Regions from separate parts of the Streptomyces sp. NPDC051907 genome, predicted to be linked through region 3. Evidence: riboswitches for the same ligand, from Rfam matches in the RefSeq annotation. Region 3 holds a riboswitch; each other region holds the start of a gene.
The links. Region 3 has a riboswitch for cyclic di-AMP ahead of AB0M39_RS20115 (M23 family metallopeptidase). Riboswitches for the same ligand answer to the same signal wherever they lie in the genome.

Region 1 (10,381 bases), on a different contig from region 3:
TCTCGTTCACCCACGTTACGATCGACGCCGTCGTCGCTCCCGGTGTGAAGATCTCCGCCACGCCCTTCTCCTTGAGCGGGGCGATGTCCGCCTCCGGGATGATGCCGCCGCCGAAGACCTTGATGTCCTCCGCCTCGCGCTCCTTCAAAAGGTCGATTACCTTCGCAAAGAGCGTGTTGTGCGCGCCGGAGAGGATCGAGAGGCCGATCGCGTCCGCGTCCTCCTGGATCGCCGTGTCCACGATCTGCTCGGGGGTCTGGTGGAGGCCCGTGTAGATGACCTCCATGCCCGCGTCGCGCAGCGCACGCGCGATCACCTTGGCCCCGCGATCATGGCCGTCGAGACCCGGCTTGGCGACCACCACGCGGATCGGACCAGTCACACCCATCACTGCCTCCACATACCGACTGCGCCGCCTTGGGCACGGGGCCCCGCGCCTGCCAGGGCCGGGGAGTGAACGAACGTTATCTCCAGCATCCCGCAACGCGCCGTTTCGCGGAGGATAGCGAGGGGGAAATCACACGTGGGACATGTTCGCTATGCGTCGTACCCGTATCGGGCAGTGCACAAGCCGCTCCGGGCAACGTCGCGAGGGAGCCGCTACAGGGTCGTCGCGTCACCGCGCCGTCAGCCGCGCGGCGCGGTGATGCGACCCCGTTGGCACCGGCCCGCACCGGGCCGGTCGCCAGAGCCTGAGCGGCATCCCATGAGGGCACACACGGGGGACGGAGGCGTCCTTCGCGTGCCGTTCGGGAGGTCGGCCATGAAGGTTTTCCCCTTCATCCCACTGTGTCTGCGCCACGTCCGGAGCCTGGGAATCTCCGCCGCTCTGCTCCGGGCCACCGCCCTTGAGCTGGCCATTCTCGCCGGACACCTGCTGCTCTACCCCTCCGGCCTCGCCCCAGAGCGCCGCACCCCCAGCCCGAAGCCGCTGGAGCAGGCCCCCAGCCGCACCGCGCGCAGCCGTCAGACCACCGACCCAGCCCCGGACCACCTCCACGCCCCCACCCCCGACCCCACCGACGCGCCCGCGCCCCTCCCCGTACCCCTCGCCGAGGCCACCGCCCTGCCCACCAGCGGCCCGGAGCGCCCGCCCGCCGTCCTGCTCCACGGGTTCGTCGACAACCGCTCCGTGTTCATCCTTCTGCGCCGCTCCCTCGCCCGGTACGGCTGGCGGCACCTCGAGTGCCTGAACTACTCCCCGCTGACCTGCGACATCCGCACCGCCGCCGAGCTGCTCGGCCGCCATATCGAGGAGATCTGCACCCGCACCGGGCACCGCGAGGTCGACATCGTCGGGCACAGCCTGGGCGGCCTGATCGCCCGGTACTACGTGCAGCGACTCGGCGGCGACCAGCGGGTACGCATCCTCGTCACCCTCGGCACCCCGCACTCCGGCACGGCCGTCGCCCCGCTCGCCAGCGCCCACCCGATCGTCCGCCAGATGCGCCCCGAGTCCTCCGTGATTCAGGAGCTGCGCAGGCCGGCCCCCGGCTGCCGGACCCGGTTCGTGAGCTTCTGGAGCGATCTGGACCAGATCATGGTCCCCATCGAGACGGCCTGCATCGACCACCCCGACCTCATCGCCGAGAACGTGAGGGTGAGCGGAATCGGGCATCTCGCCCTCCCCGTGCACCCCGCCGTCGCGGCGGGCATCCGCCAGGCACTCGAGTCGACCGAGCCCGCGGCCGGAGCGTCCGGAGCGGTCTCCGTCGCCTGACTCGACCGCCGTCCCAGACGACCGCTCATCGAACATATTTCGAACGTACGGCCAAAGCTCTGCCCGCAAGCGCCGAAAGGCCGCCGAATGCCCGTTTCCTGATTGCCTAAAACCAGCGGAAGATTGTCGACGTCCTATACCGCCGGGTACAGTCGCGGCCACTGCTTTCCTCTGGGACCCCACCCCTCCGCAGTCCGGGGCCCAGACCCAGGTCCTGCTGCCGAGGCGAGAGAGAAGTTGGTGAACGACCAGCACGCCCACGCCGGGTACGTCGGATACGACGCGTACACCACAGGCAGCTTCGAGACAGACCCGCTGTTCGGCGCCCTTCCGGGGAGCTACGAGGCGGGGCACAGCGGTCAGTACGACGCGACGCAGTGGACCACCGGTTCCCACCAGATCGCCGGCTACGACGCCTACGCAGCGCCGCAGGCGCCGCAGTCGCAAGAGACGCAGCACGCCCAACAGACGCAGCAGGCCGCTCAGTACGACACCACGGGACAGTGGGACGCCAGCGCCTGGAACCAGTCGACGCAGACGGGCCAGTACGAGACGGCCGCGGCCACATTCGCGTACGACACCACCGGGCAGTGGGCGGCGCCCGCCTTCGACACCGGGACGTACGACGCGACCGCCTGGAACACCGGCGCGGAGACCGGCTACCAGGGCTACGAAGAGGTCGTCGTACCGCACCAGTACACGCCTGAGCATGAGTTCACGGCCGAGCCCGCCTTCGAGGGCGTCGAGGCCTTCCAGGCCACCGCCCAGTTCGAGGCTCTTCCGGAGACCGAGGCCGAGCCCGAGCCGCAGGCCGAGTTCAACGCCCCCTTCGACGCCGAGTACGACAACGGCGAGTACAACGCCGAGTTCAGCCCTGAGTTCAACGCCGACCTCAACGCCGACTTCGACGCCGACGCGCAGGTCGGCCCCGAGGGCGAGTTCGACGCGGACGTGGACACCGCCCAGGACGCGGCCCCGGACGCGAACGCGGACTCCGAGACCATCACCCCGGTCGTCCCCGTCACCCCCCGGCCCGTCCGCCGTGCCGGCGGCAGCCGCGGCCGACGCCGTACGCCCGCCAAGCGCTCCGCCCTCCTCACCGTCGCCGTGCCCTCCGCCTGCGTCATGGGCGTCGCCGGCATCGCCGCCGCGTCCGTGGGCGGCCTGACCGGCGGCAGCGAGAGCAAGAACGACAACAAGACCAACCTGGCGGCCGCCGACCCGGCCGCCGTCAAGCCTGCCGCCGCGAACAACAAGATGGACACGCAGCTCGCCGCTCTCAGCGCCGACGCCCGCGACTTCGGCAGCCGCGCCTCGCGCACCCAGGAGCGCATCGACCTCAAGGCGCGCCAGGAGGCGGACCGCAAGAAGCGCGAGGAGGAGGCCAAGCGCCGCGAGGCGCTGCGCCCCAAGTTCGTGCTGCCGGTCAAGCAGAACGGTCTCAGCGCGTACTACGGCCAGGCGGGCGTCAACTGGATGTCCGTGCACTCCGGCATCGACTTCCCCGTGTCGTACGGCACGGAGGTCATGGCCGCGACCGACGGCACCGTGCGCACCCAGTGGAACAGCGCCTACGGCAACATGGCCATCGTGACGGCGGCCGACGGCACCGAGACCTGGTACTGCCACCTCAGCAGCACCAAGATCCGCTCGGGCTCCGTCAAGGCCGGTGACGTCATCGCGTACTCGGGCAACTCCGGCAACTCCACCGGACCGCACCTCCACTTCGAGGTGCGTCCCGGCGGCGGTTCGGCGATCGACCCGCTCCCGTGGCTGCGCAGCCACGGCCTCGACCCGACGTAGAGCGACAGCCTCAAGCCACGGCCTGTCACCTCACTTCACGAGTCGACTGACACCACGAGTACGCACGTCACGAGTCAACTGACGCCACGAGCCGAGCCCGCGAGGCCGGCGGGAGGCCGAAGCCCCCCGCCAGGAGCCCTGAGCCCCCGCCCTCGTCAGAGCTTCTCGACCGGTGCGTACCGCAGCAGCAGTCGCTTCGGCTTCGCGTCCCCGAAGTCGATCGTCGCCTGCGCGTCCGCCCCCGCCCCCGTCACCTGCACCACGGTGCCCAGGCCGAACTGGTCGTGCGTGACCCGGTCGCCCACCACCAGCGAGATCACGGGCTTGTCGGTCGTCCGCCGGGTGGCGAAGCCCGAGGCTCCGCCCCCGCCGCCCGACCGGGAGCGCGAGGACGACAGCGCCGAGGCGATGCCCGAGGTGGGTCCCGCAGGCGCGGCCATCGGGCCCGTGCGCTTCCACTCCAGGTGCTTGCCCGGGATCTCCTCCAGAAAGCGCGACGGCGGGTTGTACGAGGGCTGGCCCCAGGCGCTCCGCATGGACGAACGCGTCAGATAGAGCCGCTCGCGGGCGCGCGTGATGCCGACGTACGCCAGGCGGCGCTCCTCCTCCAGCTCCTTGGACTGGCCGAGGGCCCGCATATGCGGGAAGACGCCGTCCTCCATGCCGGTCAGGAACACCACGGGGAACTCGAGGCCCTTGGCGGTGTGCAGGGTCATCAGCGTGATGACGCCGGAGCCGTCCTCGTCCTCGTCGGGGATCTGGTCGGAGTCGGCGACGAGCGCCACCTTCTCCAGGAACTCCGCGAGCGTGCCCGCGCCCTCGTCCTCGGCGCGCTCCTGCTCGAACTCGAGCGCCACGGCGGCCAGTTCCTGGAGGTTCTCGATGCGGGTCTCGTCCTGCGGGTCGGTGGACGCCTGGAGCTCGGCGAGGTAGCCGGTGCGCTCCAGGACGGCCTCCAGCACGACGGCGGGGCCCGCGCCGGAGTCGACGACCGTGCGCAGCTCCTCCATCAGGACGTTGAAGCGCTTGACGGCGTTGGCGGATCGGGCCGCCATGCCGTACGCCTCGTCCACGCGCCGCAGCGCCTGCGGGAAAGTGATCTTCTCGCGGAGCGAGAGGGCGTCGATCATCGCCTCGGCGCGATCGCCGATGCCGCGCTTGGGGACGTTCAGGATGCGGCGCAGCGGGACGTTGTCCTCGGGGTTGGCGAGGACGCGCAGATACGCCAGGACGTCCCGGACCTCCTTGCGCTCGTAGAAGCGCACGCCGCCGACGACCTTGTAGGGCAGGCCGACCCGGATGAAGATCTCTTCGAAGACGCGGGACTGGGCGTTCGTACGGTAGAAGACGGCGACGTCGCCGGCCTTCGCGTCGGCCGCGTCCGTCAGCCGGTCGATCTCGTCGGCGACGAACTGCGCCTCGTCGTGCTCGGTGTCGGCGACATAGCCGGTGATCTGCGCGCCCGCGCCGGCCTTGGTCCACAGGTTCTTCGGGCGGCGGCTCTCGTTCCGCTCGATGACGGCGTTGGCGGCGGAGAGGATCGTCTGCGTCGAGCGGTAGTTCTGCTCCAGCAGGATCGTCGTCGCGTCCGAGTAGTCCTCCTCGAACTGGAGGATGTTGCGGATGGTCGCACCGCGGAAGGCGTAGATCGACTGGTCGGCGTCGCCGACGACGCAGAGCTCGGCCGGCGGCAGGTCCTCCTGGCCGGCGCCCACCAGCTCGCGCACAAGGGTGTACTGAGCGTGGTTGGTGTCCTGGTACTCGTCGACCAGCACATGGCGGAAGCGGCGCTGGTAGTGCTCCGCGACGTCCGGGAACGCCTGGAGCAGGTGCACCGTGGTCATGATGATGTCGTCGAAGTCCAGGGCGTTGGCCTCGCGCAGCCGCGCCTGGTACATCCGGTACGCCTCGGCGAGCGTCTTCTCGAAACCTCCCCCAGAGCCTTCGGCCTGGGAGGTGCCCCCAACTGCCTGGTCGGCGAAGGTCTCCTCGTCGATCAGCTCGTTCTTCAGGTTCGAGATCTTGGCGCTGAAGGACTTCGGCGGGAACTTCTTGGGGTCGAGCTCCAGATCGCGGCAGACCAGGGCCATCAGCCGCTTCGAGTCCGCCGCGTCGTAGATCGAGAACGACGAGGTGAAGCCCAGCTTCTTGGACTCGCGGCGCAGGATGCGGACGCAGGCGCTGTGGAACGTCATGACCCACATGGCGTTGGCGCGCGGGCCGACGAGCTGCTCGACGCGCTCCTTCATCTCGCCGGCGGCCTTGTTGGTGAAGGTGATCGCCAGTATCTGCCCGGGGTGGACGCTGCGCGTGCCCAGCAGGTGCGCGATCCGGTGGGTCAGCACCCGGGTCTTGCCGGAGCCCGCGCCGGCCACGATGAGCAGGGGCGAGCCGGTGTGCACGACGGCGGCCCGCTGCTGCTCGTTCAGCCCCTCGAGCAGGGCGGCGGGGTCCACGACGGTGCGGGGGGCGCCGTCCCGGTGGTACGGATCCCGGGCCGGGGGCACGTCGAACGCGCCCTGGAAGAGATCGTCCGGAACCTGCTCCGGATCGGAGTCCTCGGGCGGCGGCGGGTGCTCCTCCGTGTGGGGCTGGAGGTCCGCCAGGAAGCTGTCGTCAAAGAGGCTGCTCATCGCTCTACGAGTCTAGGCGGCCGCACTGACAGCCCGCGGCCGCATTCGCATACGGCCCCGGTCGCGTCCGAATACGACGGGGAGCCGCGTCCGAATACGGGCGGGACCCGCGGCCGGATGCGGCTGGCTGGCGTGTCCGGACGCGGGCGGGGCGGGCCCTGAAGGGGCAGGGGCAGGCACTACGGGCCGGGGGCAGGTCTGGCCAGGCCAGGCCAGGCCACGGTCGTACGACGTCACGACCCGCGACCCCATGCCAGTACGCGGCGGCCAGGACCCCCCGCGCAGGCCCCAGGCTCCCTGCCCAGGCCGCACGCCCCAGCGCGCCGCACCCCGCCCGCCCCCGGCCGCTTGAAGCTCACAGCCTCACAGCCGCCTCACGGCCGCCGATCTCCCCTGACCCGGCGCCCGCGACCGGCTACGGCTCCTGGTTCTGCTGCTCCCGTTTCCTCATCACTTCCGGGTCCGGGTACAGATCTGCCACGTCGGCCGACGGCACGATCTCGGACGGCTGGGGCGGCACGACCTTCACCGGCTTGTCGACCTCGCTGAGCGTCAGCGAAACGGGCTCGTCGTCGATCTCGAACTCGATGGCCTGTGGAGCGGTCCCGCCCTTGACCGAGAGATAGACGGTCACCCCGTCGTCCTCGGGCTGCTGGACGAGCGGTATCAGCTTCTCCTCCGGCTTGTCCCGCGCCTCGTAGCGCGTCGTCCCGGGGTTCAGCCGCTTCGCCGACTCCACGCTCTCCGGGATGGAGGCGAAGCCGCGGTCGAGATCGCAGAGCCTGAGCGTCTCGTCGTCCTTCATCTCGCTCGGCGTCAGCTCGATCCACTTTCCGCGCGCCTTCTCGGCGGCGGGTTCGTACTTCGCCACCTGCTCCGGGCCGATCACGGTCGCGAGCTGTCGGTACTGCTTGAGCATCTCGTCGTCGAGGCGGATCCAGGCGCGCTCGCCGCGTTGCGCGATCACCTCGGTGAACGCGAAGGGGGCCTTCTCGGTCTTCCCCGCGCAGTTGCCGTCTCGGTCGCCGCGGAGGTCGTGTGCGGAGCTTTGCAACCTGGCCGACCGATACCCCTTCAACTCCTTGAGCGACTGCGACATCAGCCGCCCGTCGCTCTTCGGGTCGGGCGCGGAGCTCTCGCCGCCCTTCCCCGAGCTCTGCGACTCCTCCCCCGAGCCGCAGCCGCTCGCCACCGCCGCCAGTAAGGCCATGGCACACATTCCAGCCAAACCTGACTTTCTCTTCCCCACCCCTGAACCTTCCAGTAACCGGGCTCAATCCCGGGACTCACCAGTCAAACGTCCACAGGTTCTCACTTTGGTCACGAAAATGTATCGGGCATATCGACCATCAACCTTCACAACAGCCACACGTATTGGCTAGCGTGCTCGATCAGGTGGTCCCGTCCCCCCTTGGCGAACCACGCCAATCGGGTCGCCTGCGCCGAATTCGGACTATCCACACGGAAGTTCGGAACCGGGGACCCACTTTGCACACTTGGGGTGAATCGGACCGCGACCCACTCGGTCCGTAGGGCGATCTTCCGTTCCGCCCGAACCCGACAGCTAACCCGGTAGGCGGTCCACGGAAGAAGGAGATGTCGGCCTTGGCGTCGCATCGCAAGCCGCGTACCCGTACCGGAATCCCCGGGATGGCCGGAATACGCACCAACTCCCCCGCCGTCGGGTTCACTACGGCTGCGCTCGCCGGCGTCACCCTGCTGTCGACGCAGAGCGCCGACGCGGCGCCCGCCGACCCGAACCCCTCCGTCGAGGAAGTACAGAAGAAGGTCGACGACCTGTACCGGCAGGCCGGTTCGGAGACCCAGCGCTACAACAAGGCCAAGGAGGCCACCGCCGAGAAGCGGCGCGAGGTCGACGGGATGCTCGACGAGGCCGCCAAGCGCACCGACAAGCTCAACGAGTCACGGCAGGCCCTCGGCAACTACGCCGCCGCGCAGTACCGGACGGGCGCGGTCACTCCGACCGCCGCGCTGCTGTTCGCGGACAGCCCGGAGTCGTACTTCGACCAGACGCAGCTGATGGACCGGATGACCGACCGTCAGCGCAAGGTCATCGACGACTACGAGACCGAGCGCGCCGAAGCGGCCGAGCAGCGCACGGAGGCGACCAAGAGCCTCGAGTCGCTCACGGAGTCCCAGAAGACGCTGCAGACCAGCAAGCGCGAGGTGCAGGCCAAGCTCGCCGAGGCGCGCTCGCTGCTGTCGAGGCTGACGGCGGACGAGAAGGCGCGGGTCGCGGAGCTCGAGCGCAAGAAGCAGGAAGAGGCCCGCCGCAAGGCCGAGGCGAAGGCCAAGGAGGAGGCGGAGGCCCGCGAGAAGGCCGAGGCGGAGGCTGAGGCCGAGCGCCGCCGCCAGGAGCAGAACGAGGGCGGCACAGGCCCGGGCACGGGCACGAACCCCGGCTCCGGTACGGGCCCCGGTACTGCCCCCGGCGACGGCTCGTACGCCACCAAGGCCGCCAAGGTCCTCTCCTTCGCTCGCGCCCAGATCGGCAAGCCGTACGTCTGGGGAGCGACCGGCCCCAGCTCGTACGACTGCTCCGGCCTGACCCAGGCCGCCTGGAAGGCCGCAGGCGTCGACCTGCCGCGTACCACCTGGGACCAGGTCAAGGCCGGCGAGCGCGTCGCCACGGAGGACCTGCTCCCCGGCGACCTGGTCTTCTTCTACGACGACATCAGCCACGTCGGCATCTACATCGGCGACGGCAAGATGATCCACGCCCCCAAGCCGGGCGCGAACGTCCGCGAGGAGTCGATCTACTACATGCCGATCTACGGCAGCGTCCGCCCGGCCTGACCCCGGGGACCCTACGGAGACGGCTCCAGACCGGGCATCAGCCCCGCGCCTGGGTCGCCGACCTGGCGGCCGCGTAGCAGCCCAGCGCCTCCCAGGCGTTCGCCGTCGCCGGCGCGCCTGGGAGGCGTCCGCGCTCCAGCGGACGCCTCACGCGTCCACGCCGTCTCACATCCAGGCCGCCTCACGTCCACGCCGACTCACGTCCACAGCGTCGCGATGAAGATGTTGGCGATCGTCAGGCCGCCCACCGCCCCGAAGACCGCCTTCTCCACCCGCTCCTCGTCCCGCTTGACGTACACCAGGGCGAGGATCACCACCAGCACCGCCAGCTTGACGCCGATCTTGAGGTTGTTCACCGGCTGGTCGTCCGCCTGGTTGAGGCCCACCAGCGCCACGCCCGTGACCAGCATGGTCAGCGCGCCGTGCAGCATCGCCGGGACGAACCGCGCCGTCCCCGCCCCCATCGCCTTCATCTGGGTGAGGAAACCCCCGAGCAGCGAGGCGATGCCGATGATGTGCAGGGCCACGAAGACATTGATCAATACGTCCATGAGGCGGAGCCTAACCGGCCCCATACCACCGCTCTCCGGTCAGGTATGCCTCATTCGTCGCATCGGTCACACGGGACGGGAACCCGGTCCGGCGCCATGGGCCCGGCACTCATAACGCGCCTTGTGCTGTCCACCTTTGTGCAATATCGGTCCGTACGCCTCACCCCCGTGACCTCCAGGCTTAGCGTCCTCCCTCAGGTGACCGACTCCCCACCGCCGCCGGACCCTCCCGGCGACAGTCGGCCGCCACCGCCGAGGAATCCGGCGGCGGGCCGCTCCCCCTGTGCGGTCCGTCGCCGGACCCGGACCCGCAGGGATCGGAAGGACGTGGACGCCCTCGTGGCAGTGCACCGGAAACCCAAGCAGTATCCGCTCACCGGGCCCGCCGCCCGGACCGCCGCCACCCTCGCGCTCGCCGGCGCGGCGACCGCCACCGCCTTCGAGGGCACCGGGTACGCCGAGCCCGCCCTCACCCCCGCTCAGGTCAAGGCCAAGGTCGACAAGCTGTACCAGGAGGCGGAGGCCGCCGCGGAGAAGTACAACGGGGCCAAGGAGCAGGCCGCCGAGGCGCGCACCGCGCTGGACTCGCTGCGGGACGAGGCCGTGCGCAGGACCGAGCGGCTCAACAACTCGCGCATGGCGCTCGGCTCGATCGCCACCGCCCAGTACCGCGCCGCAGGCATGGACCCCGGGCTCCAGCTCGCGCTCACCTCGGACCCCGACGACTACCTGGAGCGGGCCGCGCTCGCCGAGCGGGTGGGCGCGCGTCAGGCGGACGCCATCTCGGGGGTGGAGCAGCAGCTGGTGGAGATCGCCCGGCTGAAGGCGGAGGCGGGACGGCGGACGGCCGCGCTCAA
Region 2 (10,381 bases), on a different contig from region 3:
GCCGCGCGCCGCGGTCCTATGGCGTGGAAGAGCGAGGCGACCGCGTACTCCTTGGAGTGGACGGCGAGGAACATGCCGGCTGGATCCGCCTGCCGTCCCCACACGTCGTCGACGACGTAGAAATCGTCCTCCCCGCCGCCGTAGCACGCGTCGATCACGCGCTCGCCGGCGCAGGTCAGCTCCCGGAACGACTCGACCGCCGAAGCGGCCGCGCCGTCGTCGCCCGCGTACCACGTGCGGTAGTCGGGCAGCGGCGCCCTTCGCCAGGCGTCCCAGCGTCGCCGTGCGGCCGGATCGTTGCGCTCCGCCTCGATGACGGGGAGGAAGCGCGGCGCCAACTCCGCGATGACGTCGTCCTCGTGGGCGCTGATCGCCCACGCACTGGTGATCCCCATGGGGACGAGACTAGAGGGCGGCACTGACAGCCGCCTCGGCGACGACGCCCGACCGACCGCCGTGGAAGCGCGCAGGCCCGGCCGGTCTCCCGGCCGGGCCTGCGCTCATGATCACGCTGCCGTGTCGTGTCCTCTCGTCTCGGAGCGGAGGTCAGCAGGCGCCCATGTCCTGCCAGACGCCCCACTCGCCGGCCGCGCCGGGCTCCTCGCCCTTCGTCCACCACTTGGACTTCCAGGTGTGCGACTGGTGGGACACGGTCGTGGGAGCGGCGTACTCGGCCGTCGCGCTCCACGCCGGCGCGGTGCACGCGCCGGGGGTCCCCGGATCCGTCGGGTCGGGAGAGGGGCTCGGGCTCGTCCCCGTGCCCGGCTCGACCACCCGCGTGCCGCGCGCCAGATCGCCCGCGATCGCGTACGTCCTGCCGCCGAAGGACACCGTCCAGTTCGACGGCGTCGAGGTCGGCAGGTAGTACACGAAGTCCAGCTCGACGGAGGCTCCGGGCGCCAGCGTCTGCCAGGCCGGGAGCTTGAGGGACACCCGGTGGAAGTCGCCCTTCAGCCCGCCCACGTTGTCGCCGCTGTGATCGCTGCGCACGATCGTGGTCCCGAAGCCGGACTGGTCCTTGGCGTTGGCGGGAGCGGACGTCGCATAGTCGAACTGGAACTCCGTGCCGCCGGGCAGGGCCGTCTGCGTGTTGTTGGTGATCTTCAGCTTGGGGCTGATCGGGTAGTTGGAGTCGCCGAGGGGGAACTGGCCGAAGTCCACGTCCACCTTGACCGCCTCGCTCGGCAGGGCGGCGCCGGCGCGCGTCGCGCCGTAGGGAGCGGCGGACTTGAACTTCTCGTACATCGCCGTCGTCAGCGTGTCGCCGATCTCGTACTGGCCCTTGGCGGCGTTCCAGTCGTAGTCGCCCGCGAGCTCCCAGACCATCGTGCCGCCGATGCCCCGGTCCACCACATAGTCCGCCTTGGCGGCGACGGACTGCTCGTCCTCGGTGGAGAGGAAGACCTTCTTCTGCGCGTTCCAGAGCCAGGGGGCGACGAGCGTGGAGTCGTACTTACGGGCATATGTGCCGGTCAGCGTGGTGTTCGAGGGGAAGCCGTACTGGGAGACATAGTCCCCGACGATGCCCTTCTCGAGGTTCTTGGCATGCCACATGGGGTTGGACCCGGCCGGGGACTCCTTGCCGGCGGTGTCCTTGTCGTGCCACAGGTTGTCGATGCCGACGGCCCCGTCGCCGCACTTGGTCAGTCCGGCCCCGGCCGGGCAGGTGGTCGAGGGGGCCCTGCCCCACAGACCGTCTGTGCCGCCCTGCACGTTCTTGAAGCCGCGCGTGTAGTAGGGGAGGCCGATGTTGATGCGGCCGGCCGGCATCGATCCGCGGAAGTAGTGGTACGCCCAGTCGGTGTTGAGGTATCCGATGCCGCCGTACTGGGACGTGGAGTAGACGCCCGCCGCGGCCAGCTCGGCGTCCTTGCCGTCGTCGAAGAGCGAGGCGTTGGGGCCGACGTACTCGTTCCACGCGCCATGCAGGTCATACGACATGATGTTGACGTAGTCCAGATATTTCTGGACCTGGAAGGTCTCCATCCCGCGCAGCAGATAGCCGGACGAGGGCGCCGCCACGGTCAGCAGATAGTGCCTGCCGTCCGCCGCGCCGGCCCGGTCGAGCTTCTCGCGCAGGGTCTTCATCAGCGCCGCGTAGCCCTTGACGAGCCCCGCCCGGCGGGCGTTGGAGATCTGGTAGTCGAGCGGATTGCCCGCGTCCTTCATCGACGTCGGGTATTCGTAGTCGATGTCGACGCCGTTGAAGCCGTACTTCTCGACGAAGTCGACGGCCGAATCGGCGACGGCGTCGATGCCCCTCTGGTTCACCGAGCCGTCGGCGTTGGTGGCCATCGAGTAGAAGCCGCCGGAGTTCACCCGGGCGCCGTCGTCGCCGAAGTAGCCGCCGGTCTCGGCCCAGCCGCCGACGGAGATCAGCGATTTCACGTGGGGATGCTGCTTCTTGAACTTCGTCAGGAGATTGAAGTGGCCCTTGTACGGCAGCGCGGGGTCCATCTCCGCCCCGGCCACGCCTGGCCAGGTCATCCCGGTGGCGGCGTTGGCCGCTCCGTCTTTCCCGACCGACAGCCTGCCTGCGGAGTCGATGTGCCCGAAGGCGTAATTGACGTGGGTGACCTTGTCCCAGGGAATGTCGGAGGCCAGGTAGGCGGGTGTGCCGTCCCTGCCGGTGCGCCAGCCGGTGAAGTAGCCGATGACGCGGCGCTGGTGGTCCGCGCCCATCTTCTCCCGGCCCTCGGCGTCGTAGACGGAGCAGTACGGAACGTCGACGCCTGGCGTCGTGTAGAGCCCGTCGGGACGACAGGACTCCTGGCCGGCGGCCTGTGAGACGCCTGCCGAGAGCGAGCCGGCCAGCAGCGCGGCGGCGGCTGCGCCGACGGCGAGCAGCGATGCTCTCGTACGGGTGGGGGACGGCACGGTGGATCCTCCTGAGGGGGGTCTTCTGCACCCGCCAGGGGGTGCAGGGCGGCGGCGTCGCACAACTGGCATGGGGATGGGACGGGTTGGGTCCTGGGCGTGCGCACGCCCAGGGCGGGATCCGTGAGGTGACGCAGAGATTAAAAGGACTAGACCATTACGTCAATAGGTCTGGACCATCTCGGATGGCGCGGGAGCGGCGATGCGGGGGAGGGGTCGGGGCGGCCGAATCGACCGGGTGGCAGTATGCCCGTTTTGATATGGAAAGCAGCATTCGCCCAGCGCCCACAGTGTCCGAAAAGCTCCGTATTCGCATTATTGAAGCGTGTTTAGAAAGTGCTGTCTGGATTGCGGGCTGCTCATGCGAAATATCGTGCTCTGGTACGCCGTCGTGCCGCATTCCGACCCGTATCCCCTTCAGTGAAATGGGTCACGCCGGCGGCTGCGGGTCCCGGGGGGCCGCTGAGGGCACTTCCGTTCTGCGCAAAGAAAGTTGGGTTATTCGATCAAAGGGGGCCGGCGGTTCTGATCGCTACGGAACAGGCCTCTCGCATTCCCTATTCGAATTCGGGGCTTGTTCCTTCCCGGCTTTCTCGCCTAACGTCACCGTCAATCCGGATGGAACGCCGAATCCTGCCGCTGTCCGGAATCCCTCCCACCCACTCACTTACGCACGGCAGGAGCGGGGGACCCAGGTAAGCCGCCGATCCGGATTCCGGAACGGCTCGGGGTGAAGTCGTATTCACAGTGCGACCGGACATCTCCCGTCCGAACCCGACAGCTCACCTCGTAGGCGACGGAGAGGAATTCGTCATGCCTGCAAAGGGAAAGCACCGCCGCCCCAAGTCCAGCTCGCTCACCCGGGGCATCGCCGCCGCGGGCACGGGCGGAGCCGCGCTCGTTCTCCCGGTGCTCGGCGCGACCGCCGCCGGCGCGGCCCCGGCCGCGACGCCGTCCGCCGCCGTGGCGCAGGCCGCCACGGCCGCCCAGCCCGCCGCCGCCCCGCAGGCGGCCCCGAAGACCTACCGCGTCGTCGCCGGCGACTCCCTCGCCAAGATCGCCCGAGAGCACTCCCTGAGCGGCGGCTGGAAGAAGCTGTACAAGGACAACCGCAGCGCCGTCGGCGACAACCCGCGGCTGATCCACCCCGGTCTCAAGCTCACCCTCGGCCAGAAGGCCGCGTACGAGCCCGCTCAGAAGCCGGCCCCCTCCAGGGCGTCCGCCGAGCGCGCCGACCGCTCCGAGCCCACGACCCAGCTGGCCGCCGAGCCCGTCGCAGCCCCGGCGAAGAAGTCCTACACCAACGACCTCGACGGCTGGATCAAGGAGTCGCTCGACGTCATGGCCGAGCACGGCATCCCCGGCTCCTACGAGGGCATCCACCGCAACATCATGCGCGAGTCCTCCGGCAACCCGCTGGCCATCAACAACTGGGACTCCAACGCCGTCGCCGGAACCCCGTCCAAGGGACTCCTGCAGGTCATCGACCCCACGTTCACCGCGTACCACGTGCCCGGCACGTCGATGGACAGCTTCGACCCGGTCGCCAACATCACCGCCGCCTGCAACTACGCGGCCGACCGGTACGGCTCGATCGACAACGTGAACGGTCCGTACTAGACCGCACCCTCTCCACTGCTGTGAGCCCCGGCGCGCCATGCGACCGGGGCTCCGGCCTGTCCGCAGGCGCGGCGCACGGCTCCCGCTGAAGCGCACGCGAGCAAGCCGCGCCGCCCTTCCCTCCGCCAGACCGGGGCCGTGCGCGACCGCCGTCAGCTCGGGCCGCCCGGATCGCTCGGGCCGCTCGGGCCGCTCGGGCCGCTCGAGCTGCCCGGGTCGCTCGGGCCGCTGAGGCGGCCGCGCACCCGGCGAAACGCGCTCGCGTCCCGCGCTCCCTCCGACGTCCCGGTGCGGACCCCCCGCTCCAGAACCGGCCGGCGGGCGACGGCGACCCGCCCGAGCGACGCGCGCGGGGAACTCTTCCAGCACTTCGGCCGCCGAAGGCGCCCCGTAGGCTGCCGCCGGCCCGCGCCCCATCCCCCGATCGGGCTATTCGCCTCTTGGGCGGACCGGCTCCGAACTCGGCCCCAGGGCAGCAAAGTGAAGCACCGTCATATAGCCCCCTCGCATGGGCAGTCGAAAAGAGCACGCGGCCGAATCGGCGACCCTGACAAGTGTCAGGGTCGTATCGCTCTCTATTCCGCCTACGCTGCGGGCTGCCGCCCCTTGCAGCGGCGGTCCCCTCTTCTATCTCCAAGGAGTTCACGCATGCTGAGGAAGAGCTACACGCGGGCTGCGACGCTTTTCGCGGCCACCGCCCTGCTCGCCGGCTCGCCGATCGCGGCCTCCGCCGCGACCAATTCCCAGGCGGCGGCCGCCGTCCACGGATGTCCCTCTGGGGCCGTGTGCATCTACCCGCAGGACGCGGGGTGGAACAACGACAAGCCCTCGCACTTCTACTACAGCTACGGTGCGCACAACCTCAACAACCAGTTCGGGACGCACCGCATCTTCAACAACCAGACCGACGGCGCGACGATGAGCACCTGCACGGGCTACAACGGCGCGGGCTGCGAGGGCAAGCTGCCGGCGTTCATGTACATCGACAAGAACCTGACGCCGATCAACTCGATCACCCTCCAGCGATAGGCGCCACGGCACCCGTACGCGGCGCCCGTACACGACCGTGCGTCGGGCGGGCCGGGGCTTGGTGCACAGCCTCGGCCCGCCCGCGGCCTCGGGGCGGCGCGGCGGGCCGCTCAGCGCAGAGCCGCCAGCACATGGCTGTTGCCGTACTGCCAGACCGTCCCGACCTGCGCGAACCCCGCCTCGCGCAACAGGGCGACATGGCCGGAGAGCGTCGGGGCGTTTCCCTCGCACGGGGGATGCCGATGGCTGCCGCGCCGCGCGAGGAGCGGCGCCAGCTCCGGATCGGCGGCGGCCCCCGACCACCACGACTCCCAGTCCTCGTGTGTGAACGCCAGCTCCCGCTCCGCGTGACGTCGCCCGATCTCCACGGAGAGCGCGGACACCCGCGCCGCGTCCAGCGCGATGTGGTCGCCGTTGACGAGCACGCCGCCGGGGCGCATCTGACGGGCGAGGTCGCCGTAGACCCGCCCCAGCGCCGCCTCGCCGAGGTAGTGCAGCGCCGTCGTCGACACGGCCGCGTCCACCGGGCGGCCGAGTGCGAGGCCGTCGAGCCACCCCGGCGCGCCGATCTCCGCCTCGACGTAGCGCAGCGCCGGACCGTAGTGGCTGCTGCCCAGCTCCAGCAGCAGCGGGTCGGCGTCGACGGCCAGCACGTCGGCCGCGGGCATGCGCCGGGCCAGGCGCGCCGCCAGCGCGCCGGGGCCGCTGCCCAGGTCCAGGACCAGCGGAGCGGGCCGGCCGAGCGTCACATGCTCGACCACGTCGGCGATGACCGTGAATCTCTCCTCGCGGTCGACCGCGTACCGCTGCTGCTGGCACTCCCAGCGCTCGACCCAGCGTGCGGCCGTCAGGGTGCTGATGGACATGCCTGCTCGTGCCGCCTCTGCCGTCGTGACCCAGATCTGCTCATGGAAATCATTGCAGACTGGCGAGTGCGGCGATCAACTCCGCGATCTCCTCAGGCGTGTTGTGCACGTGCAGGCTGACGCGTACGGAGCCTTCTTTCTCCTCGCCGCCGGCCTGGCAGTGGCTGTCCGAGCGCACCATGAAACCGTGACTGAAAAGGATGAACCCGAGATCGTGCGAGGCGATCTCACGGTGCCGGAAGGCCACGATGCTCCGGCGCCGCTGCACCTGCGACGCGGCCGACAGGCTGGACTGGCAGCCGAGGACCTCGTAGGCGTCCATCCGGCTGAGCCCCTCGGTGAGCCGGGACGTCAACGCCACGGTCCAGCGCTCGATCCTGTCGGGGCCGGCGGCCCCCAGCCAGTCGAGCGCCGCGGCCAGGCTGGCGATGCCCACCGTGTTGGGCGTGCCCCGCCACCCGCCGGGCCGGAACGCCGGTCCGCGCCGCCCGCGCGCCCACACCGCGCCGGAGCCCGGCAGCGCCAGGGCCTTGTGGCCCGAGAAGACGACGAAGTCCACGTCGAGATCGGCCACGGAGACCGGCATGTGCCCCACGCTCTGCGCGGCGTCCAGACAGATGGGCGTCCGCGGGCCGACTGCCTCCCGGATCCGGTGCACGTTCAGGTCGACGCCGTGGACGTGGTGCACATGGGTGGCCGCCACGAAGCGGGTGCGCGGCCCGACGACCTCGGCCAGCGCCGCCGGATCGTAGTCGCCGGAGCTCTCCTGGTACGGCAGCTCCCGGACCCGGATGCGGACGCCTTGGCGGGCCAGCAGCTCCCGGGTCTCCAGCCACGGCGCCAGGTTCGCCTGATGGTCGGCGAACGGTACGACGATCTCGTCCCCGTCCGCGAGGAGGGCGGGCAGCCAGTCCCGGGCCACCGAGCGCAGCCCTTCCGAGGCCCCGCTGGTGAAGTGCACGGTGGACCGGTCCGGCTCCGGGTCGCCCAGGAACTCCTTGATCCGGTCGCGGGCGCTCTCTACCAGCGTCGTGGTGGTGTTGGCCCACGGGTAGGAGCCCCGGCCCGCGTTGGCGTTGGAGGTCGTCAGATAGCGCTGGACGGCGTCCAGCACGGCCTGCGGCTTCTGGGAGGTGGCCGCGCTGTCCAGATAGGCCAGCTCGGGATGGCCGACGATGATCGGGAACTGGGCGCGCAGCGGCCGCTGCCACGGTGTGAGCTCCTCTACGGCGTCCGCCATCTCAGTCACGCACCAGCGGCGCGCCCGCGTCCCGCCAGGCGATGATCCCGCCGGCCAGGCTGCGCACGTCCGGGTGGCCCATGCGGGTGAGCAGCGCGGCGTACCGCGCGGACATCTCGCCCACGGGACACGCCAGCAGGACCGGCTGGCGTCTGCTGAAGGGCAGTCCGCCGCGGACGAGTTCGCCGAACAGCTCGTCGACGATGTTCACCGAGCCGTCGATGTGCAGGGCGGCGTACGCGAACGAGCCGCGCAGGTCGATCACCAGCGGTCGCTCGGCCGCGATCCACTTCTGCGCGTCGCCGACGTCGAGGACGGACGCCGAGCGGACCTCGCTGTCGCTGAGCGTCGCGACCGAGTTCTTCGCCGGAGGCAGGCCGAACAGCTCCGGGCGGCGCTGGCGGAGATAGCCGAGATAGCTCTCCACCCGGTCGCAGACGATGAACACGGCCGTCCGGCGCTCGGCCGACTCCCCGTCGAGCGCCCTCAGATGCCGCACCGCGCCGTGGTACGCGGCCCCGCCCGTCGGCCCGGCGAGCAGCCCGCAGCGGCGCAGGAGCGTCAGCATTCCGTCGATGGCCTCGTCGGCGCTCACCGACTCGATCCCGTCGTACGTCGCCGGGTCGAAGATCCCGACCTCCTGCACCTCGTCGACGTTGCGGATCCCGGGGATGAAGTCCTCCTTGCGCGCGACCAGCCCGAGGACGCCGACCGAGGGGTCGTGCGCGCGCAGCGCCCTGGCCACGCCGGTGGACGAGCCCGCGGTGCCCACGCACGCGATGAACCAGTCGGGCGCCCTGCCGTCCAGGTCCGCGATGATCTCGGGGCCGGTGCTCGCCGCGTGCGCCTCGGTGTTGAGGGCGTTGAAGTACTGGTCGGTGTGCAGATGCGCGCTGCCGGGCTGGTTGAGCCGCTGGTGGAAGAGGGTCAGCGGATCCTCGGTGTTCGTCGGGTCCAGGCACTCGGTCTGCCCCGGCAGCTCCTCGATCTCGGCGCCGAGCAGCAGGAGCAGGTCCTTGATCTCGGGAATCCGCATCCTGTTGGTGATGCTCTTGAACGGCAGCCCGTGCATGCCCGCGATGAGAGCCAGCGCCTTGGCGGTGTTCCCGCTGGACAGCTCCACGATCGTCTCGCCGCGCTCCTTGGCGCCCGGCAGGCCGTGGCGCGCCATATTCCACGCGGCCCGGTCCTTGAGCGAGCCGAACGGGTTGAGCAGCTCCAGCTTCGCGTAGAGGTCGATGGTCCGCAGGCCGTGCACGTCAGGATCGATGCGCACCAGCGGGGTGTTGCCGATGGCCTCCGTGATGCTGTCGTACCTCATGCCCGATGTCCCCCCGTATACGTGATCGGCCAGTACTGCTCGTCGAGGCGCCAACGCCAGGCGCCCGCCTCCTGGTGGACCGCGACCTTGCGTGCGACGGGCTGCTGCTGCGCCGAGGTGGCGCTGAAGTCCATGCAGTAGCCGGCGGTGTTGGGGAAGGCGAGGACGTCGCCGGGGCACGGCAGCCGGGGAAGGCGGACCGTCCTGCGGGTGACGAGGTCCGACTCCAGACAGAGATTGCCCATGAGGTGCACGCCCACCGGCCCGGACGCGTCCGCGGCCGAGCCGTCTGCCGAGCCGTCGCGGGGCACGAGCACCGGGTCCATGAGGACGCCGTGCTCCTCCAGGCTGACGTCGCCGGCGTTCATCGCCAGCCGCACCAAATGCTCCCCGGCGTCCGTGCCGCGTACCTCCAGCACCCTGCCGAGCGAGAGCCCGCACTGGTCCGCCAGCGCCCGGCCGGGCTCGGCGTACAGATCGCACAGGCTCTCCAGCAGCAGGGTGCCCAGCGGCCGGCCCAGGCTCGGGGCGGGGCGCGCGAGCAGCGCGTCGAGGTACGCGGCCCCGGCGATCGGGCGGTGCGCCGGATAGAGGCTCAGGGACCCTTTGAGCGTGCCGCTCTCCACGCGCAGGCCATAGCCGTGGCCGCCCCAGGTCATCGGCGGGCGCCTGCCCATCACGGCGTCGGTGAGGGCGGTCGTGTACCGGTCCCACTGGGCCGCGTGCGCCAGGTAGTTGACGCCGAAGCCCCCGCCGACGTCGACGACGCGCGGCTGGAAGCCCCGGATCCGTAACTCCTCCATGGCCCGCAGGCACCCCTCGAGCGCCGTCGCCTTCTCGTCCAGGCTCGTGGTGTCGACGTGGTAGCCGACCCCGATCGGCTCCAGCGCCGACTGATGGCGTTCGAGCGCGTCGAGCACTCCGTCCAGCGATTTCACGGAGGCGCCGAACCGGCTTCTGCGGGACAGCGTCCTGGCCCCGGACGTCTCGAACTCCGACAGCCGCAGCAGAACGCGGAGCCGGGGCAGGTCGTACGCGCGCACCAGCGCCGCCGCCTCCTCGATCTCGCCGGGACCGTCGGCGTTGAGCGTCGCGCCCGAGCGCGCGGCGAGCCACAGGAACTCTGGATCCTTCGGCCCGGTCGCCATGATCCTCTCGCCGTGGAACCCGGCGCCGAGGGCGTGCTGGAGCTCGCTGAGCGACGCGGCGTCCAAGGCCGCCTCCGTGGTGGTCAGCCGCCGTACGAGGGCGCTGGAGCGGTTCGCCTTGTGCGCGAAGAAGACCCGGCCGGCGAGCTGGTGACGGCGGAAGACGGCGCGGAAGCGCTCCACGTTCTGCGCGATCTGCTCCGGCAGCACGATGTTGAGCGGCGAGCCCAGCGCGTCCACCAGCGTGTGCAGGAATGCGGGCGACTCGAGCAAGGACTCC
Region 3 (10,381 bases):
ATGGCGGCTGAGGAACGCGGGACCGGGCCGCTGCCCCTGCACGGCTCACGGCGGCCGGGAAGCACGGGGCGGGGTCGCTGCCCCGCACGGCTCGCGACCAGGAAGCGTGGGACCGGGCTGCTCCACCGCGCGGCTCGCGGCCGAGGAGCGCGACCCCGCACGGCTCACGGCGGCCGCGCATGTCTCGGGCCCCCGTAGAATCGAGCCACTGTGTCTGAGCCTCTTAACCCCACCGCCCACACCCCCTCCGTCCCCATCCGGGCCAAGGGCGAGCCCCGCTTTCCCGGGGGGCCCGCCGCGGATCCCGCCGGGTCGCATCACGAGCGGCGGATCCGCAGCTTCCAGCCGCGCCGCAGCCGGGTCACCGCCGGGCAGGGCGACGCGCTCGAGCGGCTCTGGCCGCTGTGGGGGATGGACATCGACGGGCTGAGGGTCCTGGACCTCGAGGAGATGTTCGGCGGGCTGACCGTCGTCCTCGAGATCGGGTTCGGCATGGGCGAGGCCACCGCGCAGATGGCCGCCGAGGACCCCGGCACGGGCATCCTCGCCGTAGACGTGCACACCCCCGGGCAGGGCAACCTCCTCGGACTCGCCGAGCGGAGCGGCCTGACCAACGTCCGGGTCGCCAACGGCGACGCCATCATCCTCCTCCGCGAGATGCTCCCGCCCTGCTCGCTCGACGGCCTGCGCGTGTACTTCCCCGACCCGTGGCCCAAGAAGCGGCACCACAAGCGCCGGCTGATCCAGCCGGAGTTCCTCACCCTCGCCGCCGAGCGCCTGAAGCCCGGCGCCATCATCCACTGCGCGACCGACTGGGAGCCGTACGCCGAGCAGATGCTCGAAGTGCTCTCCGCCCACCCAGCCTTCGAGAACACCCAGGAAGACGGCGGCTACGCGCCCCGCCCGGCCTTCCGCCCGCTGACCCGGTTCGAGGGGCAGGGCCTCGACAAGGGCCACAAGGTCGCCGATCTGCTGTTCCGCCGGATCGCGCGCGACGCGTAGCAGTACGCGTACGCACGGAGGAACGCGCAGCAGAGCGCCCAGCCCACGGCGGAACACGGCGGAACACGATGGAACATGGCGTGGAACAGGACACGTAACCCTCGGTAGTGTTCCGGACGTCGTCGCCAGCTGTCAGTGTCCCCCCTTAGGGTCATTGGGTGTCCGAGTCGCCCCCGCAGCACCCCCCACCGCATCCCGCGGTTCCGGCGTGCGAGCAGCAGCCGCTGTTCGACGCCGTGCCGGAGCGCGCTCGTTGGCGCTACAAGCCACGGCGCGTCTCCCAGCTCTGGCGGAGCAAAGCGCTCAGAGCGGGGGTGCTCGTCACCGTCCTCGCGCTCTGCGGCCTGGTCATCCTCGCGCTGGTGCGCGAACAGACCGGCACCGAGGGCTTCCTGGTCGGCCTGGGCCTGGCGACCCTGCCCGTGCCGCTTCTGATGGCCGCCTTCCGCTGGCTCGACCGCGTCGAGCCGGGGCCATGGCGGAACCTCCTGTTCGCCTTCGCCTGGGGCGCCTGCGCGGCCGCGCTCGTCGCCATCATCGCCAACACCTTCGCGACCCGCTGGATCGCCACCGCCACCGCCGATCCGGCGAGCGCCGACACCCTCGGCGCGACGGTGATCGCCCCGATCGTCGAGGAGAGCGCCAAGGCCGCGGCCGTGCTGCTCATCTTCGTCTTCCGAAAACGGGACTTCACGGGCATCGTCGACGGCGTGGTCGTGGCGGGCTTCACCGCGACCGGCTTCGCCTTCACCGAGAACATCCTCTATCTGGGCACGGCCTTCGGCGAGGACCAGGAGATGGGCGCCTCGGGTCTGGCCTCCGTGACGGCGGCGACCTTCTTCGTGCGCATCGTGATGTCGCCGTTCGCCCACCCCCTGTTCACCATGCTCACCGGCATCGGCTTCGGGGTCGCCGCGCTCGCCGCGCAGCGCCAGCGGATACGGCGGATCGCGCTGCCGCTGATCGGACTCGCGCTCGCGATGGGCGTGCACGCGCTGTGGAACGGCTCGGCGTCCCTGCTGGGCCCCTGGGGCTTCTACGCGGTGTACCTGGCGTTCATGGTGCCGGTCTTCGGGCTGCTGACCTGGCTGACGATCTGGACCAGGCAGCGCGAGCTGCGCACCATCTCCGCCGAGCTGCCCGCGTACGCGGCCGCCGGCTGGCTCTCGCACGCCGAGCCGCGCGCGCTGTCCTCCATGCGGGCGCGCACCATGGCGCGCGACTTCGCCAAGCGGACGTACGGACCGACGGCGGCGCACGCGGTCGCGGAGTACGAGCGGTTCGCGACCTCACTCGCCTTTCTGCGCCACCGGGCCCACCGCGGCGCGGCGGGCCCGGACTTCGTCGAGCGCGAGCAGGAGCTGCTGCACCACCTGTGGCAGCGCAAGGAGGTCGCGGGCCCGTCGCTCGCGTACGCGGCGCGGGCGTCGGGCCGGGTGTGGACCCCGCCGCCGTACCGCGACTACGGCGGCTACAACCCGTACCGCTCCTAAGGGCCGAACGCGAGGCTCAGCGGACCCGGGACGAGGGGAAAGCGGGGCTGGGCGGACGCAGGACCAGGCGGACGCAGGACCAGGCGGACGCAGGGCTAGGCAGACGCGGCGGTGAGCTCGGCGAGCTCCTCCGCCGTCAGCTCCAGCTCCGCCACCGCCAGCAGCGCGGGCAGCTGCTCGACCGTGCGGGCGGAGGCGATCGGCGCGACCACGGTCGGCTGCGCCGCCAGCCAGGCCAGCGCGACGGTCGCGACCTCGGCGCCGTGCGCCTGCGCCACCTTGTCCAGGGCGGCCAGCACCTTCACACCGCGCTCGGTCTCCAGGTGCTTGCCGGCGCCCTCGGCCCGCTGGCTGTCCACGGACGCCCCCGGCCGGTACTTGCCGGTGAGGAAGCCGGACGCGAGCGCGAAGTACGGCATGGAGGCGAGGCCCGCGCGGGCCGCCGTGTCCTGGAGCGTGCCCTCGTAGGTGTCCCGGGAGACGAGGTTGTATTCCGGTTGGAGCGCGACATAGCGGGCGAGTCCCTCGCGCTCGGCGAAGTCCAGGGACTCCTGGAGCCGCTCGGGGCTGATGTTGGAGGCGGCGACGGCACGGACCTTGCCCTCCTTCACCAGCTGGTCGAGGGCGGTGACGATCTCCTCGACCGGGACGGACGGGTCGTCGAAGTGCGTGTAGTACAGGTCGATGTAGTCCGTGCGCAGCCGGGCCAGGGACTCCTCGACCGCTCCCTTGACGGTGGCGGCGGACAGGCCCTTGTACTGGGGGTGCGCGCCGACCTTGGTGGCGACGACCACGTCGGAGCGGTTGCCGCGCGCCGCGAGCCAGTCGCCTATGAGGGTCTCGGACTCGCCGCCCTTGTTCCCCGGGGCCCAGGCGGAGTAGAGGTCCGCGGTGTCGACGAAGTTGCCGCCGCCGGCGGTGTACGCGTCGAGCACGGCGAAGGTCTGCGTCGCGTCGGCGGTCCAGCCGAAGACGTTGCCGCCGAGGGCGAGGGGGAAGACGGAGAGCTCTGAGGCGCCGAGAGGCCTGAGTGAAGTCATGGGGAGATCAACACCCCAGCGGGGACAGGGTATTCCGAGCGCGGGAACGAGAACAAGCCACTGTTCGGCACCGGCGGCGACGGCCTCCGCTGCTCGGCGCCGCTCCTCGGCACCCCTGCTCAGCCGCGCGAGCACCCGGCAGTCCCTGTGTCCGCGCGAGCATCCGGCGCTGCCGGCGTCAACGCGAGGACCCGGCAATCCCCGTGTCAACGCGAAGACCCGGCAGTCCTGGCGTCGGGGGGTGTGCGCCAGACCCGCCGGGGGTTCAGTGAGCGGTGCTCAGACCGTCAGGCCCTTGTCGCGCAGCCAGGCCGCCGGGTCGATGCCCGAGCCGCCCGCCGTGTGGACCTCGAGGTGCAGGTGCGGGCCGGTCACATTGCCGGTCGCGCCGACACGGCCGATGGTCTCGCCCGTGCCCACCTTCTGGCCCGCTCCCACGGTCATCGAGGACAGGTGGGCGTACCAGATCTCCGTGCCGTCCTCCAGCTCGAGGACGACGCGGTAGCCGTACGAGCCGGACCAGGCGGCCGACTTGACCGTGCCGCTGTGGACCGCCTTGGCCGGGGTGCCGGTCGGCGCGGCGAAGTCCAGGCCGGTGTGCTGGCCCGAGGACCACATGGAGCCGGACTCGCCGTAGGTCGAGGTGATCGTGTACGAGGAGGTGGGCAGGGAGTAGCTCGCGGCGAGCTTGGCCAGCCGCTCCGCCTCCGCCTTGGCCTTCGCGGCCTCCTCCGCCTTGCGCTTCTCCTCGGCGGCCTTGGCCTCGGCCTCGCTCTGCTGCTTCTCGGCGGCGGCCGCTGCCTTCTCGGCGGCGAGCTTCTCGGCGGCGGCCTTCGCGTCGGCGTCCGCCTCGGCCTGCTGCTGCTCGGCCTGCTGGAGGATGCGGGCGCGCAGAGCCTCGCCGGCGCCGCCCTGGTCTGCGACGGCCGTGCTGCCCGCGCTCTGGTCGGCGGCGAGCCCCATGGCGGCGGCCGCGGTGGTGTTCTGGTCGTCGGACTCGCCGTTGGAGTCGTCGGAGATGAGGGAGCCGACGCCCGGGAGGGACTCGGCGTCCGGAAGGTCGGGAAGCGATATCGAGACCGGCGGCTTGTCCTGCGCGGTGGCGATGCCGCCCGCGCCGACCGCTGCGATCACGCCGACGCCGAGGACCGTGGAGCTGCGGGCGATGCCGCCGCGCTGCTTGACGACCCGGTGCTTTCCGCGCACCGGACGGACGGTGTCCGCCGTGGGGTTCCACTCGCCGAACGTCGGCTCTGCCGATGTCTCGTCACCGAAGTAGGGCGATTCAAAAGGGACTTCAGTCGCCCGGGGAGCTTCGGGGGCAGGCCTGTTGGACGCCACGGAGGCGCACTCCTTTCCTTCCTTCTCGCCTACCGGGTTAGCTGACGGGTTCGGAGCAGGAAGGTCTCCTACGGTCGCTTCGGCCGCGAACTGCACGGCAAAAGACGTCCGATTCACCCCAATTGGTGGTTCCCCGGTTCCCTTGCGGGATTCGGCGCGTGCGCACGGTGCCGTCATGTCGACGGCTGGGACGACCGCGCTGCGTTATCGAACGTTAATAGACACCGGGGTCTGATTCCAAGCTGTTCTTGTTGATCGTTAAGGAGATTGACCAACCCTTAACGGGACATACAGGTCTGGAATCGGGCGAGTTGACCGCCACACCGGCACCTAGAGGAACATCTACGTCAACCCCACGCACCTGACAGTGCATCAAATGTTATGCGGAGGGGCACCCTTCGGTTACGGACCGTGGGCGTCCTCGCGCCCGTCGTCCGCCGCGCTGACGACCGGCACGGTCCTGCGCCGCTCCGGCTGCCCCTCGACGGGCCTCGTGACCGCGAGGAGCGCCATGTCGTCGGTCGTCCCGCCGCCCGTGTGCCGGCGCACATCGTCCACGAGCGCGTCCAGCAGCTCCTCGGGCCCGGGGAAGATCCGGCCGCCGAGCCGCCCGCCCGGGTCGTAGAAGACACCGGCCGCATCCCGCGCCTCGGAGAGCCCGTCGGTGTAGAGCAGGAGGGTGGCCCCCGGGGGGTACGGATACTCCTCGGCCCGGTCCGGCCAGAGCCCCAGGTCGCCCATCCCCAGCGGCAGCGCGGCGTCGGTCGGCTCCAGCAGGTCCAGATCCCCGTCGACGTAGAGCATCAGCGGCTCGGGGTGGCCGCGGTTGACCACCCGCACCGCGCCGTCCTCCCGTGGGATCTCGGCGAGCACGGCGGTGGTGAAGCCCTCGACGGCGTCCAGCCCGGGCCGCCGGATCCCCTCGCGCGCCAGCGCCCGCTCCAGACGCTCGGCGACGCCCTCCAGCGAGCTCTCCTGCTCGGCCGCCTCCCGGAACGCCCCGATGACGACGGCGACGGCCTCGACGGCGTCCAGCCCCTTGCCGCGTACGTCCCCGACGATCAGCCGTACGCCGTACGCGGTGTCCTGCACGGCGAACAGGTCGCCGCCGATGAACGCGTCCGCCTGCGCCGCCTCGTACCGCGCGGCTACATGGAGCCCGCCGATCCGGTCGGAGGGCGTGGGCAGCACGGCGCGCTGCGCGGTCTCCGCGATGACGCGCGCGGAGGCGAGCCGCTCGCCGCTGAGCCGTACGACCCGGTTGATGAGCAGCGCCAGCCCGGAGACGGTGACGACGGTGGACACCTCGGTGTACGCCGTGACCTGGGACACGGTCTGGTTGTAGAAGTGCAGCCCGACGACGGCCGCGGTCGCCGCGATGCCGGTCAGCAGGGTGGTGAGCAGGGAGAAGAAGGGCGCGGCGATGAGTGGGGCCGCCGCGAAGAAGGGCACGGCGGTGAATCTGGGCGGGGTGAGGACGTCGAAGACCACCCCGCCGACGATCATCAGCGCGGGCAGCGCCCGGACGAACAGTTGAGCGATGTAGCCGCCGCCGGCCTGCTTTCGGTGCCCCACCGATGATCTCCTGCCCAGTCCGCCCACGGCTGCGGACGGTACCGCGCCCTCCCCAGGCTGGCCGGAGCCGCGCCGTGCGGCGACTCGCCGTCGGCCAAGTGGGGGATACGACGCGGGGGCGTATCGAGGCGGCGACGGGCGTACGGCGAGGTGCGCGGGCGTGCGACCCGCGAAACGGCGCATGCTTCCCGTGCTCCGCGCCGGGCGGGGGACGGGCGGGCGCCTGGCCTCGGACTCCTGGCACCTGGCCTCGGGCTGCTGGCGCCTGGCTCCTGGCGCCCTGGCGCCCTGGTGCCTGAGACTTCTGGGCATACGACAGCGGCCCGGCACTCTGATCGAGTGCCGGGCCGCTGCTGCTAGTAGCGGGGACAGGATTTGAACCTGCGACCTCTGGGTTATGAGCCCAGCGAGCTACCGAGCTGCTCCACCCCGCGTCGGTGAACACAACCTTACGCCATCCGGAGCATGATCAAAGCCATTTATGAGTACGACCGCTCTTCCGCCCCTCCAAAGGCGGCCGCGACCATCTGCCATATGGCTGAGACACCAGTGAATTCGGAGAGGCCGACGGCGGCTCGGACGGCCGGGCATCTGCTGCTCGTCTGGATCGTCGGAGCGGCCCTCGCGCCCGCGCTCGGGTTCGCGACGGTCGGCGCGGTGTGGGTCGGCGGGCCGGGCGCCACGCTGGCCGTGCTGCTCGTTGGCGGCCTTCTCTCCATCGCGGCACTGGCCGCGACGGGACTGGTCGTACGCGACGTGGTGCCGCTCTGCGCGACGGCCCGCGGCCTGATGGGCTGGGCGGCGACCGTCCTCGTCGGCGGCACGCTGGGGGCGCTCGGCGGGTTCGCGGCCTGGACCACGGACGAGTTCGACCTGGGCGGCGCGGACATGAGGATCGCGCTGAGCGGGCTTCCGTACGCCGTGGTCGCCGCGTTCTTCGTCCCGAGCCGGTCCGTGCGGCTGACCTCCGCGGTCGCACTCGCCGGGACCCTGGCGTTCACCACGTACACGCTCCAGGAGGCCGGCGAACGCGACCGGCTGGACTCCCTCCTGAACCGCAGCGGGCTCGCCCGCGAGGAGCGGCTGCTCATCGAGCCGCCCGGCGGGCTCGAGGCGGAGGAGGGCAGCGGCACGCTGGGACCGAACGAGTTCCGGATGCACTTCACCCAGGGCGGCGAGCCGGGCGCGTCGCCCGGCTTCGACTACAGGGTGAGCCGGCGCGCGGACGGGGACTGCCCCAAGGACCTGCCGGGGCGGATCGGCTGCCGGGACGCGGGCGGCGGCGTCACCGTGGTCACGCAGCGGCACGACGACGGCGAGGTGTGGGAGTACGTCCATCTGCGGCGCGACGGGCTGCTGCTGACGGCGCGTACGACGGAGGGGATGGGCGTGCCGCAGCTCCGGCAGGCGCTCGAGAAGGCCCGCCCGGCGACGGACGAGGAGCTGCTGGACATCGTGCGGGGGTAGGGGGCGGGGCGGCACGGGGTGGCTTGCGTGGAGGGGCTCACGCGGAGGCAGTCGTACGGGTCACCCGCGCGGAGGCAGTCGTACGGAGGCACTCGTACGGAGGCACTCGTACGGACGCACCGGTACGGACGCACTCATGCGGGGTCCCTCTCGCGGAGGCGCTCGTACGGGTCGCCCGCGCGGACGAACTCGTACGGACGCACTGGTACGGAGGCAGTCGTACGGACGTGTCCGGGCGGGGGCTTGGGCGCGGGGCTCCGGCGCGCGAGGCTCCGACGCGAGGGCTCAGGTCGCGCGCCGGACGCTACTCGGCGATCTCGGTCCGCTCCCACCACTCGTAGACGGGCAGCCGGCCCTGCGGGCTGTCCTCGTGCCGCTGCGTGGCCTTGAAGTGCTCGTAGCCGCCGCGGTGCAGAATCTTCAGCTCGTCTCCGGGAGGATCGATCGGGACGATCCGCTCGTGCAGATCGTCCGGTCCGCCCTCGAGCACTGCCTTGTCAGCCATGAACCCAGTGTTGTCATCCGCCCGGCCCGCTCGCATGTCGGGCGGAACCGCGGACGGCGGGCGAGACTGATCCACATGGCACAGGCCGACGCCGACGCAGGCGAGAAACACCGGCCGCCGGAAGTCGCCGGCGGCAAGGGGCTCCGCGACACGCTGCTCAGCCGTGGGTATCTGGGACTGCTGCTGATGTCCGCCCTCGTCGGCATCCCCGTGTCGTTCGCGTGCTTCGGCTTCGTGAGCCTGGAGCACGAACTCCAGCACTGGGTGTGGGAGTCGGCCCCCGACGCCCTCGGCATGGACGTCGCGCCCTGGTGGTGGCCGCTGCCCGCGCTGGCCCTCGCGGGTCTGCTGCTCGCGCCGATCGTCACCCGTATGCCGGGAAAGGGCGGCCATCTGGCGGTGAAGGGGCTGGGCGGCGGACCCCCCATCGGGCCCAGAGAGGTGCCGAGCGTGGTCCTCGCCGCCCTCGCGTGCCTCCCCCTCGGCGCGGTCCTGGGGCCGGAGGCGCCCCTGATGGCCCTGGGCGGCGGACTCGCTCTGCTCGCTCTGCACTTCGCCCGATCGTCCAGCGCGCGCGGCAACCCGCAAGTCGCCTCCATCCTGGGCGCCGCGGGATCGACGGCCGCGATCTCCACCATCTTCGGCAGCCCGCTCGTCGCCGCCGTGATGATGATGGAGGCCGCGGGCATCGGGGGCCCTCAGCTGATGCTCCTGCTGCTGCCGTGCCTGCTGGCGAGCGGAGTCGGCGACCTGGTCTTCACCGGGTTCGGCGACTGGACGGGGCTGACCATCGGGGCGCTGTCCCTGCCCGTCGTGCCGAAGGTGAGCGGCCCCGACGCCGGGGACTTCCTGTGGGGGATTCCGCTGGCGGCGGCGACCGCGGCCGTCCTCGTCACAGGTCACCGGATCGGCGGACGGGTCGCGGAGTGGACGGCGCACAAGACGGCGGTACGGACGGTGATCTGCGCCGTGGCGGTGGGCGTGTGCGCCGCGGCGTACGCCCTGACCACGGGCCGCTCCCCGGAGGAGGCGGCCCTGTCGGGCCAGGTGACGCTGGGCGTGCTGGCGGGCGATCCGCATGCGTGGCCGGTGTACGCCCTGTTGCTGCTCGTCGTGTTCAAGGGCCTCGCCTGGAGCATCAGCCTCGGCAGCCTGCGCGGCGGCCCGATCTTCCCCTCGATCATGCTCGGCGCGGCGCTGGGGGTCGCCTGCAACGGCCTTCCGGGGTTCGGCGTCGCCTCCGGTCTGGCCGTGGGACTCGCGGCGTCCAGCGCGGCGATCACCCGACTGCCGGTGACCAGCGTGGTGCTGACGGCCTTGCTGATGGGCCCGACCGCGCTGAGCGCCCACCCCCTCATGATCGTCGCCGCGGTGGTGGCGACGGTGTCGGCGGAACTCCTGAGAGGCTGGCACGCGGGGAAGGCGAGGCCGGGGGACACCAAGCCACCGGCGTACGAGGCGCCGACGTAGGCACGGGGGGCGCACTCTCAGCCCCGCCGGCGTTTGAGGCGCGGGGCCCGGGGCAGCGCCCCGGAATCAGCCCCGCCGGCGATTGAGGCGCACACCCAGCCCCGTGGGGGTCCCCCCGGACGAAGTCTGGGGGAGATTGAGGCGCGGGACCTAGGGCAGCGCCCCAGAACCACCCCGCCGGCCCTCACGCACCGTCCCCACCCCCCACCCTCCCCGCCCGCATCCGCAGATACCTCGCCTCCGGAACGCTCAGCGTCGCCCCCGCCGCCCGCTCGTACGCCTCCCGCGCCCCCTCCCCGTCCCCCGCCTTCTCCAGCAGATGCGCGCGTACCGCGTCGAGTCGGTAATGGCCCGTCAGCCGCTCCTCCAGCTCGGCGACTTCGGCGAGACCCGCCTCGGGCCCTCGCACCATCGCGACCGCCACCGCGCGCCCCAGCGCGGCCATGGGCTCGGGCGCGACGCGCAGGAGGATGTCGTACAGGGCGAGG

Region 1: another riboswitch for cyclic di-AMP. It lies ahead of AB0M39_RS04945 (NlpC/P60 family protein); the one in region 3 lies ahead of AB0M39_RS20115 (M23 family metallopeptidase).
Region 2: another riboswitch for cyclic di-AMP. It lies ahead of AB0M39_RS19855 (LysM peptidoglycan-binding domain-containing protein); the one in region 3 lies ahead of AB0M39_RS20115 (M23 family metallopeptidase).

What each region holds. Positions count from the first base shown of each region.
Region 1 is NZ_JBFAYB010000005.1:13,683-24,063, forward strand. It holds gene AB0M39_RS04920 (cobalamin B12-binding domain-containing protein) at 1-388, opposite strand, end outside; gene AB0M39_RS04925 (alpha/beta fold hydrolase) at 764-1,720, shown strand; gene AB0M39_RS04930 (M23 family metallopeptidase) at 1,961-3,523, shown strand; gene pcrA (DNA helicase PcrA) at 3,679-6,156, opposite strand; gene AB0M39_RS04940 (hypothetical protein) at 6,572-7,366, opposite strand; cyclic di-AMP (ydaO/yuaA leader) riboswitch at 7,587-7,750, shown strand; gene AB0M39_RS04945 (NlpC/P60 family protein) at 7,753-8,973, shown strand; gene AB0M39_RS04950 (hypothetical protein) at 9,171-9,524, opposite strand; gene AB0M39_RS04955 (NlpC/P60 family protein) at 9,852-10,381, shown strand, end outside.
Region 2 is NZ_JBFAYB010000035.1:21,854-32,234, reverse strand. It holds gene AB0M39_RS19865 (hypothetical protein) at 1-395, opposite strand, end outside; gene AB0M39_RS19860 (chitinase C-terminal domain-containing protein) at 547-2,877, opposite strand; cyclic di-AMP (ydaO/yuaA leader) riboswitch at 3,492-3,686, shown strand; gene AB0M39_RS19855 (LysM peptidoglycan-binding domain-containing protein) at 3,691-4,497, shown strand; gene AB0M39_RS19850 (hypothetical protein) at 5,146-5,526, shown strand; gene AB0M39_RS19845 (class I SAM-dependent methyltransferase) at 5,637-6,392, opposite strand; gene AB0M39_RS19840 (aminotransferase class V-fold PLP-dependent enzyme) at 6,442-7,632, opposite strand; gene AB0M39_RS19835 (pyridoxal-phosphate dependent enzyme) at 7,634-8,953, opposite strand; gene AB0M39_RS19830 (Y4yA family PLP-dependent enzyme) at 8,950-10,381, opposite strand, start outside.
Region 3 is NZ_JBFAYB010000036.1:15,645-26,025, forward strand. It holds gene trmB (tRNA (guanosine(46)-N7)-methyltransferase TrmB) at 256-1,002, shown strand; gene AB0M39_RS20105 (PrsW family intramembrane metalloprotease) at 1,161-2,495, shown strand; gene AB0M39_RS20110 (aldo/keto reductase) at 2,591-3,535, opposite strand; gene AB0M39_RS20115 (M23 family metallopeptidase) at 3,815-4,876, opposite strand; cyclic di-AMP (ydaO/yuaA leader) riboswitch at 4,888-5,043, opposite strand; gene AB0M39_RS20120 (PP2C family protein-serine/threonine phosphatase) at 5,279-6,451, opposite strand; tRNA gene AB0M39_RS20125 (tRNA-Met) at 6,812-6,885, opposite strand; gene AB0M39_RS20130 (hypothetical protein) at 6,986-7,918, shown strand; gene AB0M39_RS20135 (DUF5988 family protein) at 8,223-8,423, opposite strand; gene AB0M39_RS20140 (chloride channel protein) at 8,499-9,893, shown strand; gene AB0M39_RS20145 (sigma-70 family RNA polymerase sigma factor) at 10,078-10,381, opposite strand, start outside.